DNA from 2 places in the Paraburkholderia sp. GAS333 genome. Region 1 is predicted to be linked to the other one. Evidence: riboswitches for the same ligand, from Rfam matches in the RefSeq annotation. Region 1 holds a riboswitch; the other holds the start of a gene.
The links. Region 1 has a riboswitch for thiamine pyrophosphate ahead of thiC (phosphomethylpyrimidine synthase ThiC). Riboswitches for the same ligand answer to the same signal wherever they lie in the genome.
Positions count from the first base shown of each region.

Region 2: linked by a shared signal. The riboswitch ahead of ABH945_RS32950 (FAD-dependent oxidoreductase) and the one ahead of thiC (phosphomethylpyrimidine synthase ThiC) in region 1 are both predicted to bind thiamine pyrophosphate.

Region 1 is NZ_JBNDKS010000001.1:902,112-907,194, reverse strand. Features, by position in the region: gene ABH945_RS04150 (hypothetical protein) at 445-636, opposite strand; gene ABH945_RS04145 (GreA/GreB family elongation factor) at 1,127-1,537, shown strand; TPP riboswitch at 1,792-1,910, shown strand; gene thiC (phosphomethylpyrimidine synthase ThiC) at 2,049-3,980, shown strand; gene ABH945_RS04135 (glycine zipper 2TM domain-containing protein) at 4,259-4,471, shown strand; gene ABH945_RS04130 (hypothetical protein) at 4,646-5,083, shown strand, end outside.
Region 2 is NZ_JBNDKS010000010.1:80,605-85,687, reverse strand. Features, by position in the region: gene thiE (thiamine phosphate synthase) at 39-1,142, opposite strand; gene ABH945_RS32960 (thiazole synthase) at 1,139-1,978, opposite strand; gene thiS (sulfur carrier protein ThiS) at 2,009-2,206, opposite strand; gene ABH945_RS32950 (FAD-dependent oxidoreductase) at 2,291-3,427, opposite strand; TPP riboswitch at 3,647-3,770, opposite strand; gene ABH945_RS32945 (ABC transporter ATP-binding protein/permease) at 4,190-5,083, shown strand, end outside.

The sequences.
Region 1 (5,083 bases):
ACATGTCGGTGGAACGGAAAGACGATAGATGGCCAATGGGGCCACAACGCCGCGGCAAACGGGAGAATCCGGGCCTCGGCGAACACGCGCCTAAAGGTTGGCGCGCACGGCATTATGCAGTAAGCGCCCACCGCGTCGAGCGAAAGAATCGTAACTTTTTTGCGTGGTTACAACAGGGAATTTGGGGCGCGTGTTGCGGCGTTTTTTCGGGATGCCGGCGCGGGTTTGCTTTAGTTATCCCGATTGCATTTAAACGGCGGCGGATGGCCACCGGTTGTATTCAGGGCCGTGAAAGCGCAGGCAGCATTTTCCGCCTGACCGGCTTTCGTCAGCAGCGCTTGAGTATGAAATTGCAGACGTCGATGCACCGCCGTTCGCACGCGCCTGCGTCAATCGCAATCCTGACGATTAGCCGGCCGCACGGCCGGCTAGCTGCTCGCCCATTCAGTCATAACTCATGACGACAATCACCGGCGTAGCCGAACCAGCCCGTTTCGGCGATAACGACAGCACCCCACCGTCGCGGCCAACCCGGTAGTGCCCGTCGTGCGCAGCGCCTACCCAGCGCCCGGCGTCGACGAAACGCGCCGCCACGGCATCACGCGACGTCCCGGCGCCGACAACCTGCAGCGCCACTCAGCGCCCCCTCTCGCGATGCTGGATGACGGCCTCTCCCAAACCTGCTTTAACGGCATCGCCACAACGAGCTTGAATTGCCGCGCGATCCGGGGCTGGGCATCAAAGCGGGGATAAACCGAGATCCGTTCGCCGCCATGCCGAATAAAGATACAAACGCCCCGTGCTAACATTCACCTTTCGATCGCGCTGCCTTATTCGTTGTCCGCGCGTGCCTCACCCTCCTCTATTCGACATTCCGGCTATCACGATGCGCTTTCCGACTTCCCGTGTGTTCACCCGCTTGCGCCTGCGCCGCGCAACCGGTTGCGCGCGCGCGGATCTCGCACCGCGTCGCGCCGGCAAGCCGTCCCGAACGCTCCCGCTTCACGCCGCCCGGCGCCCGATCTAACGCTGTTCGCTCCATCACCCGAGCCGCGTTTGTCAGGCTCCGGGCCGATCTCATCCGCACGCAGTTCCCTTATATGCAGATCGAATTGGAGTATCCATCGTGAAAAAGACGAAAACCTGTTACCTCACCGAACTCGACGTCGCCCGTTTGGAGAAGCATGCGGCCGCGCCCGGTGCCGACGCCCGTCTGCAGGACATGCTTGACGACGTGCTCGAACGCGCCGTGATCGTCGACGCGCGCGAGATTCCGGCCAACGTCATCACGATGAATTCGCAAGCCACGCTGATCGACGAAACCAGCGGCGAGCAGATGACGTGGACCGTGGTCTATCCGCCCAATGCGGACTTTGGGCAAGGTCGGCTGAACGTGTTCTCACCGGTCGGCCTGGCGCTGCTCGGCGCGAAGCGCGGCGAACGCATCCGCTTTACGCCACCGAGCGGCACGGAGAAGGTGCTGAAGCTCGACAAGATCCTCTACCAGCCCGAAGCCGCCGACGACTTTTCGTTGTGATTTTTTGCTGTTTTTCGCTGCAATTCGTAGCGCATAAGACACGAAATAACCCATGACGACACATGGATTCGCTCGCAAAAATCGTCGTGAATCCGCTCTCAAAGACGCGGGCCTGCGGCATTGAAAACACCGCCCCGCGCGTCGTTCCGCCCGCTTTGAAACCGGCATAAAAGCTCGCCCGGGCTTTGCCTGACAACTCGCTGACTTCTCCTGCACAGGTTGCCAAGCCCCCGGCAGCCGGTGTATCGTGTGCGCTGCTAACGCGGGGGTCCTGCGTCGCACGGAGGTTGGAAGTCCGTGCCGCGCGGGTGAGAAATACCCTTTGAACCTGATCTGGATAATGCCAGCGCAGGGAAGCGTACGGATTTCGCACCCAAGCCTTATTGCCTCATTTCCTCGCGATTTCCGACAACTTCCGTCTCGTCTCCTGCTTAGCCGCCCCACATTGCATTTGCAAGCGGCCAGAGTGAGACGTCAAAGCGTCAACTCCGGCCGACACACGGAGATACGCATGAACGCCAACCCGAAGTTTCTTTCCGCCGACGCCCACGTCGATGAAGCCGCCGTCGCGCCGCTGCCCAATTCCCGCAAGATCTACGTGACCGGTTCGCGTGCGGACATTCGCGTGCCGATGCGCGAAATTTCGCAAGCCGACACGCCGGACAGCTTCGGTGGTGAAAAGAATCCGCCGGTTTATGTCTACGATACGTCGGGTCCGTACTCGGATCCGGACGCGAAGATCGACATTCGCGCAGGTTTGCCCGCGCTGCGTCAGGCGTGGATCGAAGAACGCGGCGACACCGAAGCGCTGACGGGTCTGTCGAGCGATTTCAGCCGCGAACGCGCCGCCGACACCGCCACCGCCGACCTGCGTTTCCAGGGCCTGCACCGCACGCCGCGCCGCGCGATCGCCGGCAAGAACGTGTCGCAGATGCACTACGCGCGTAAAGGCATCATCACGCCGGAAATGGAATACATCGCGATTCGTGAGAACCAGCGCCGCGCGGAGTATCTCGAGACGCTGAAGACGAGCGGCCCGAACGGCGAAAAGCTCGCCGCGATGATGGGTCGTCAGCATCCAGGCCAGGCGTTCGGCGCGAGCGCATTCGGCCCGAACGGCCTCACCGCGATCACGCCGGAATTCGTGCGCGAAGAAATCGCACGCGGCCGCGCGATCATCCCGAACAACATCAACCACCCGGAAAGCGAACCGATGATCATCGGCCGCAATTTCCTCGTGAAGGTCAACGCGAACATCGGCAACTCGGCGGTGACGTCGTCGATCGGCGAAGAAGTCGACAAGATGACGTGGGCGATCCGCTGGGGCGGCGACACGGTGATGGATCTGTCCACCGGCAAGCATATTCATGAAACGCGCGAGTGGATCATCCGCAATTCGCCAGTGCCGATCGGCACGGTGCCGATCTATCAGGCGCTCGAAAAGGTCAACGGCAAAGCCGAAGATCTGACGTGGGAAATCTTCCGCGACACGCTGATCGAACAGGCCGAGCAAGGCGTCGACTACTTCACGATTCACGCGGGCGTGCGTCTGCAATACGTGCCGCTCACCGCGAAGCGGATGACCGGCATCGTGTCGCGCGGCGGCTCGATCATGGCGAAGTGGTGCCTCGCGCATCACAAGGAAAGCTTCCTGTACGAGCATTTCGAAGACATCTGCGAAATCATGAAGGCGTATGACGTGGCCTTCTCGCTCGGCGACGGCCTGCGTCCCGGTTCGATCTACGACGCGAACGACGAAGCGCAGCTCGGCGAATTGAAGACGCTCGGCGAACTCACACAGATCGCGTGGAAGCACGACGTGCAGACGATGATCGAAGGCCCGGGCCACGTGCCGATGCAGTTGATCAAGGAGAACATGGACCTGCAACTGGAATGGTGCGACGAAGCGCCGTTCTACACGCTGGGACCGTTGACGACCGACATCGCGCCCGGTTACGACCACATCACGTCGGGCATCGGCGCGGCGATGATCGGCTGGTTCGGCACGGCGATGCTCTGCTACGTCACGCCGAAGGAACACCTGGGCTTGCCGAACAAGGACGACGTGAAGACCGGCATCATCACGTACAAGCTCGCCGCGCACGCCGCCGATCTCGCAAAGGGTCACCCCGGCGCGCAGGTGCGTGACAACGCGTTGAGCAAGGCGCGCTTCGAATTCCGTTGGGAAGACCAGTTCAATCTCGGCCTCGACCCGGACAAGGCTCGCGAATTCCACGACGAAACGCTGCCGAAGGACTCGGCGAAGGTCGCGCATTTCTGCTCGATGTGCGGCCCGCATTTCTGCTCGATGAAGATCACGCAGGACGTGCGCGAGTTCGCGGCGCAACAAGGCGTGACCGACGACGAAGCGCTGAAGAAAGGCATGGAAGTGAAGTCGATCGAGTTCATGAAGAAAGGCGCTGAGATCTATCAGCGGCAGTAAGGTAGGGATCGCGGGCCGGCTATCTTTTTTACGCCAGCCGGCCCGCCAGATCACTGCGTTGCAGCATCGAAGCCCGCCTCCGGCGGGCTTTTCCGTTTGTGGCGGGGCGGGCACGTCGCATGCTTGAACAGGGGAAACATTTGATTACGAAACCGTCAGTCCGCTGACAAGCGCACACATCCGGATACGGACTGCGCCGCTAAGATCAAATGCATAGGGGACATGGTTATCTGTCCATTTCGACGACTGCTTCCAACGACATAAATGGAGTCAACATCATGAAATCGATTCGAACCCTCGGCACGCTTGCGGCTCTCGTTGCGCTCGTTGGGAGCCTCTCGGCATGTGACGGTATGAGCCGTCAGGGCCGCGACACGGCAATCGGCGCAGGTCTGGGTGGCGCAGCGGGCGCGGCGCTCGGCGGTAGCGCGCTGTCGACGGTGGGCGGTGCGGCGGCGGGCGGCATCATCGGTAATCAGGTGGGTAAGTAAGCGGGCTTTGGTGATGCGGTGACTGCTGCCTCGACCTCGGCCGCGCGCTTCAGTTCGCGTTTTGCAATGACGCGAAATACGCAGTTACGCTTTTGCAATCGTGTTCGCGTAGCGGGAGCGTAAGCTCGGAAAACGACGCCCCGGTACCGGCGTCGATTTAACCAGGAGCGCGTCATGAAGTCCCGCGTCATCAACACGGATCGCGCGATGAGCCTTTGGCCATCGCGCGGTCTTTCACGTTGCTTTTCAGATTTTCCGCGAGCAAGGCGTGCAGGTCTTGCCGTCGGCGCCGCCATTTGCGCGATGACGCTGTCGGGTTGTTATTACCCGTATGGATACTATCCATCCGGCTATTACGCACCGGCCTATGCCACGCCACCTGCTCTCCCCCCGCAGCAAGCCGCCGATCAGGCCGATTCGGCGGACACGCAGCAGCAGGTCCAGGCTCAGGCACAAGTTCAGCCAGTCCAGCAGGTCCCGCCGCCAACGTACGCCGTCGCCGCGCCGCCGCCCGTTTATGTGGCGCCGGCTTATCCCGCGTATTATCCGCCGCCGGTGTATCCGGCCTATTACGGATACGGCTATGGCTACCCCGGCTACTACGGACCGTCG
Region 2 (5,083 bases), on a different contig from region 1:
TGCCGTGAAGGGCCCTGTCCCTTGACGAAGTCTGACGATTATTGCGTAAACCCTTGTTGCAGTGCAGAAACGGCAGCCGCCGGATCGGACGCTTCGGTCACGGCCCGCACCACCGCCGCGCAACCGACGCCAGTGGCCAGCACTTGCGGCAAAACCTCCAGATCGATCCCGCCGATTGCCACCAGCGGCACCACGCCGTCCAGCAGGCGCACGTAACGGGCGAGGCGCTTGAGGCCTTGTGGCGCCGTCGGCATGACCTTTGTCGTCGTCGGGAAGACTGCGCCCAGCGCGATGTAGCTCGGCCGGAAGTGCAGCGCCTTCAGGATTTCGTAGAAACCGTGCGTCGACAGACCCAGCCGGATGCCGGCCTCGGCCAGCGCCGACAGGTCTGCGGTATGCACATCTTCCTGACCAAGATGGACGCCGTAAGCGCCCGCCTCGAGCGCCGCCCGCCAGTGATCGTTGATGAAAACCTGCGCGTCGTGCGCGCGGCCGGCGGCCACGCTACGAGCGATTTCGTGCTTCAGTTCGTCGGCGGGTTCGGCCGCTTTGTGGCGCAACTGAACCGTCTTCACGCCGAAACCGACCACCCGCTCGACCCACTCGGCGGTCGGCAGCACCGGATAGAGACCGAGCCGGTCCGGGCAGCGCGGAAACGCCTTCGCCGGTGCAGCCGGCAAGCCGGTAAGACGCGGAAAGCGTGTGATATCGGTCGGGAATGCATCGTCTGCGCGGGTTTCGTCGCCGTCGCGCCAGGCGAGTGCCAGGACCAGCGCGTCATGCGGATCGAAACCGCAATCCAGAAACGCAGCCAGCGCGGCAATCCAGTCTTCCGCCAGATGGCCTTTGAGACGATACGTTTCACCGCCCAGATGCAGCGCGGCCTTGCCTTGCGCGGCTTCGATCACGCCCGCGCCCTGCACCTGCCAGCGCGCCACCTGCTCGCCGTGCTGCTGGGCGTCGGCGATCACGATCAGGTCGCCGCCGTTCGGCGCGTCCGGCGCGCTCAGGCAGATGCGCCACGGCGCGTGCGTCGGCGGCCAGTCGCCGAGACGGGCGCGGATGCGCTCGGCGGCTTCGGTGAGTTCGTCGGCTGGCGGCCAGAACAAATCGCGGTCTTTCAATGCCAGTGTTTGCGTCATGCGGCGCTCCCGTCTTGGTGCCAGAACGGCATGCCGACCACCGGCGTGCTCGCGTGCGCGCTTTCGCGCTCGGCCATCGGCCCCGCCAGATAAGCCTGGCGGCCCGCTTCGACACCCAGTGCAAAGGCGCGCGCCATCGCATCGGGGTGCGTGGCCTGTGACACGGCCGTGTTCAGCAACACGCCGTCGAAGCCCCATTCCATCACCTGAGCCGCGTGCGACGGCACGCCGAGCCCGGCGTCGACGATCAGCGGCACGTCGGGCAGACGCTCGCGCAGCACGCGCAAGCCGTACGGATTGATCACACCCTTGCCGGTGCCGATCGGCGCGCCCCACGGCATCAGCGCTTCACAGCCGGCGTCCAGCAGACGGCGGCCGATCACCAGGTCTTCGGTGCAATACGGCAGCACCTTGAAGCCGTCCTTGACCAGTTGCGCAGCCGCTTCGATCAGGCCGACCGGGTCAGGCTGCAGCGTGTAGTCGTCGCCGATCAGTTCGAGCTTGATCCAGTCGGTTTCGAAGATTTCACGCGCCATGTGCGCGGTCGTCACCGCTTCGCCGACCGTCAGGCAGCCCGCCGTGTTCGGCAGCAGCGGCACGCCGTGGCGCTTGAGCAGGTCGAAGAAACCGGCTTCGGCGCCGCCCTCGTTCATCTGACGGCGCAACGCGACGGTCACCATGCCGGGGCGCGCGGCGTCGATCGAATCGGATAGCGACTGCAGCGACGGATACCGCGACGTGCCCAGCAGCACGCGGCTTGCGAAGGTCTGACCGTAGAGCGTGAGCGCGTCGGCGGTTGAAGCCGTTGCAGCAGTTTGGGGGGAAGTCATTTGCATAGTCTTTGTCTCCGGCAAGGCGTGGCGGGCTTAGCCACCGGCCACGGGTTGCACGACATCGAGCCGGTCGCCCGGTTGCAGCGCGCGCGCGGCATGCTGGGTGCGCGCGACGAAATCGCCGTTCAGCGCGACCGCGAACGGCGGACGCGCGCCGAACGCGGCGAGCGCATCGGCGACAGTCGCGCCTTCGGGCAACGACAACGGCTTCTGATTGATATGAATGTCCATGGTGTTCGAATACGGTTCAAGCAGGTTCTATCGATGACGGAAGCGGCACAGTGCATCGCGCAAAACGCCTATGACGCGCAACGCTCATGCCGGCTCCCGCGCGGAATCCAGTTGGAAAAGCTCGCTCCAGCGCGCGGCGTGGCGCCAGTCGGCGAACGCGTCGGCATCGCCCACACGGCCGTCGAGCAGCGCTGAAGCGAAACGGACGGCTTCGTCGGCGACCTCGGGCACGATCATGTAGCCGTGCCGGTACAGGCCGTTCACGCGCAGCGTCTGCGCGCCGTCCCACAGCAGCGCCGGACGGTGATCCGGCAACGTCGGGCGGCACTGCGAATTCAGTTCGAGGATGCGAGCCTCGCCGAAACCGGGATGCACCGAAAACGCCGCGCTCAGCAATTCGAGCGCCGAGCGCACGCTGACCGGCGACATGTCCTCGCCTTCGACTTCGGTCGCACCGATCACGTACAGATCGTTCTCTTTCGGCGCGATATACAGCGGATAACGCGGATGCAGCAGCCGCACCGGCCGCGTCAGCTTGATGCCGGGAGCGTGCACACGCGCAACTTCGCCGCGAATTCCGCGCAAAGTGGGCAGCGCGGGCTTCGCGCCGAGCCCCCGGCAGTCGATCGTGATGCGCGCGGGCGGCAGCGCGGCATCGTCGACCGGCGTGTTCCAGTGAGTGTCGACGCCGCGTTGCGCGAGCCCCGCGGCCAGCGCGGCGAGCACCTGACGGTTATCCAGTTGACCTTCGCGCGGCAGCAGCCAGCCCTGATTGAAGCGGCCTGCCAGAGCGGGCTCCGCTGCCCCGACTTGTGCACCCGCCAGCGTCACGAAACCGCCGTCGAGCAACTCGGCTGGCGCATTCGAACGCACCCGGCGTTCGAACAGAGGCGCTTCGGTGCGATCCGCGTGATGCCAGACCACCAGCGTGCCGTTGCGCTGGAAGAACACGGGTTCGGGCAATTCCGCGAGCACTTGCGGCCAGGTGTCGAGCGAACTGGCGCCCAGCCGCGTAATCAGCAACTCCGCGCTGGCGGCTTCGGCGAGCGGCGCGAGCATCGCGGCTGCCACCCACGCTGCGGCCTGAGTGCCGGCGGCGTCGCCACGCTCATACAGCGCCACGCGATGCCCCTGCCCTGCCAGACGCCACGCGACCAGCCGTCCGCTAAGACCGCCGCCGAGCACGGCGAAATCGGGTGTTGGGGAGGTGGGACGGTTCATCGTGCGCGCTCCGTCCGGTTGCCGAAGGCAACGCTGAAGCACGGCGCGTCAGCAGCGACGCGGCGAAGAGCAAAACACATATCTGAAGAATTGGCGGTCATCGAGTCCTTTCCGTACGGCAAAAATCGCACGTACCCAGGACGAAACCGGCGGGTAAAGCCGGCCGGACAACACGCGCGCACTGAATGTACGGACGCCGCCCGGCGGGGAATGGAAGATTGGTAGCTTCCGGAAACTTCCCGCGCCGGTATTACCCGGATCGGGTGCAAAGGGTCTCTCTCAGCCTCGCCGCCACGGCGTGAAAACCACGCCGCCAAGGGGCGAAGCACCCCTGTTTCGTCGAAGGTCATTAGACCATAAAACGCGCGCAGCCCGCAAACCAGCGGGCTGTCGCGCCGGCCGGAATTGATCCGGCACGCTATTTCTTTACGCGGATGCGAGCGGGCGCAACGCTCTGGCACAATGCACGGACGCATGTCGTCGAAGCGCGGCGCGAACGGCCTGTCGAGCCGCTTACGCCACGACGGCATGAGGTGAAGCCCTTAAGCGAAAATTAATTTTCGCTTAAGGGCTTCGCGCCAGAATCGGACGCTCACCCGGACCGCGTTCGTCGAGCACGACGCCCGGGCATGTACCGAGAATCCGCCGCAGAGCGGCCCCGAGGGTGGGCCAGCCTGCAAGGGAAACCCGGCACCGAGCCAACCCATCCGGGTCTGCCCAAGCGGGCCGCTCCGAACGGGCCAGCACTTCATCAGGACGCTCATGACACCGACCACCTCTGCCAGCCCCGCGCTGCCGCCAGACGAAAAAGTCTCCGCCTGGAGCCTGATCAAACCCTACTGGGTCTCCGAGGAAAAAAAAGTTGCCTGGGGCCTGCTCATCACGATCGTAGTGATGAACCTGCTTATCGTGTGGATCAATGTGCGCCTGAACCGCTGGAGCGCCGACTTCTACAACGCGCTGCAAAGCAAGAACGTGCACGATTTTCCGCACCTGCTGATGGTGTTTTCGCTGCTCGCGTTCGCCTTCATCATTCTCGCGGTGTACCGCGGTTATCTGCGTCAGATGCTCGGATTCCGCTGGCGTCAGTGGCTCACCACCCGGTACCTGAACGAGTGGCTGAAAGACAGCGCCTTCTACCGGATCGAACGCGACCGTCTCGCCGACAACCCCGACCAGCGGATCAGCGACGACCTGCAATCGCTCGCCACCAGCACGCTGTCGCTAACCCTCGACCTGCTGTCCACCGTTGTCACGCTGGTGTCGTTCATCACGATCCTCTGGTCGCTGGCCGGCGCGCTGAGCATCTCGCTCGGCGGCATGCCGCTGCAGATTCCCGGCTACATGGTGTGGGCCGCGGCGCTGTACGCGGTGATCGGTTCGGTCGTCATCCAGAAGGTGGGCCATCCGCTCGTGCCGATCAACTACCAGGCGCAGAAAGTCGAGGCGGACTTCCGTTTCGGCCTGATCCGGCTGCGCGAGAACGCCGAACAGATCGCCTTCTACAACGGCATGGAAGTCGAGAAGAAGAACGCGCACTCGCTGTTCGGCCGCATCCGCGACAACTGGTGGCAGGTGATGAAGTACACCAAGCGGCTCACTTTCGTATCCGCCTTCTACGGCCAGATCGCCATCATCTTCCCGATCGTGGTCGCC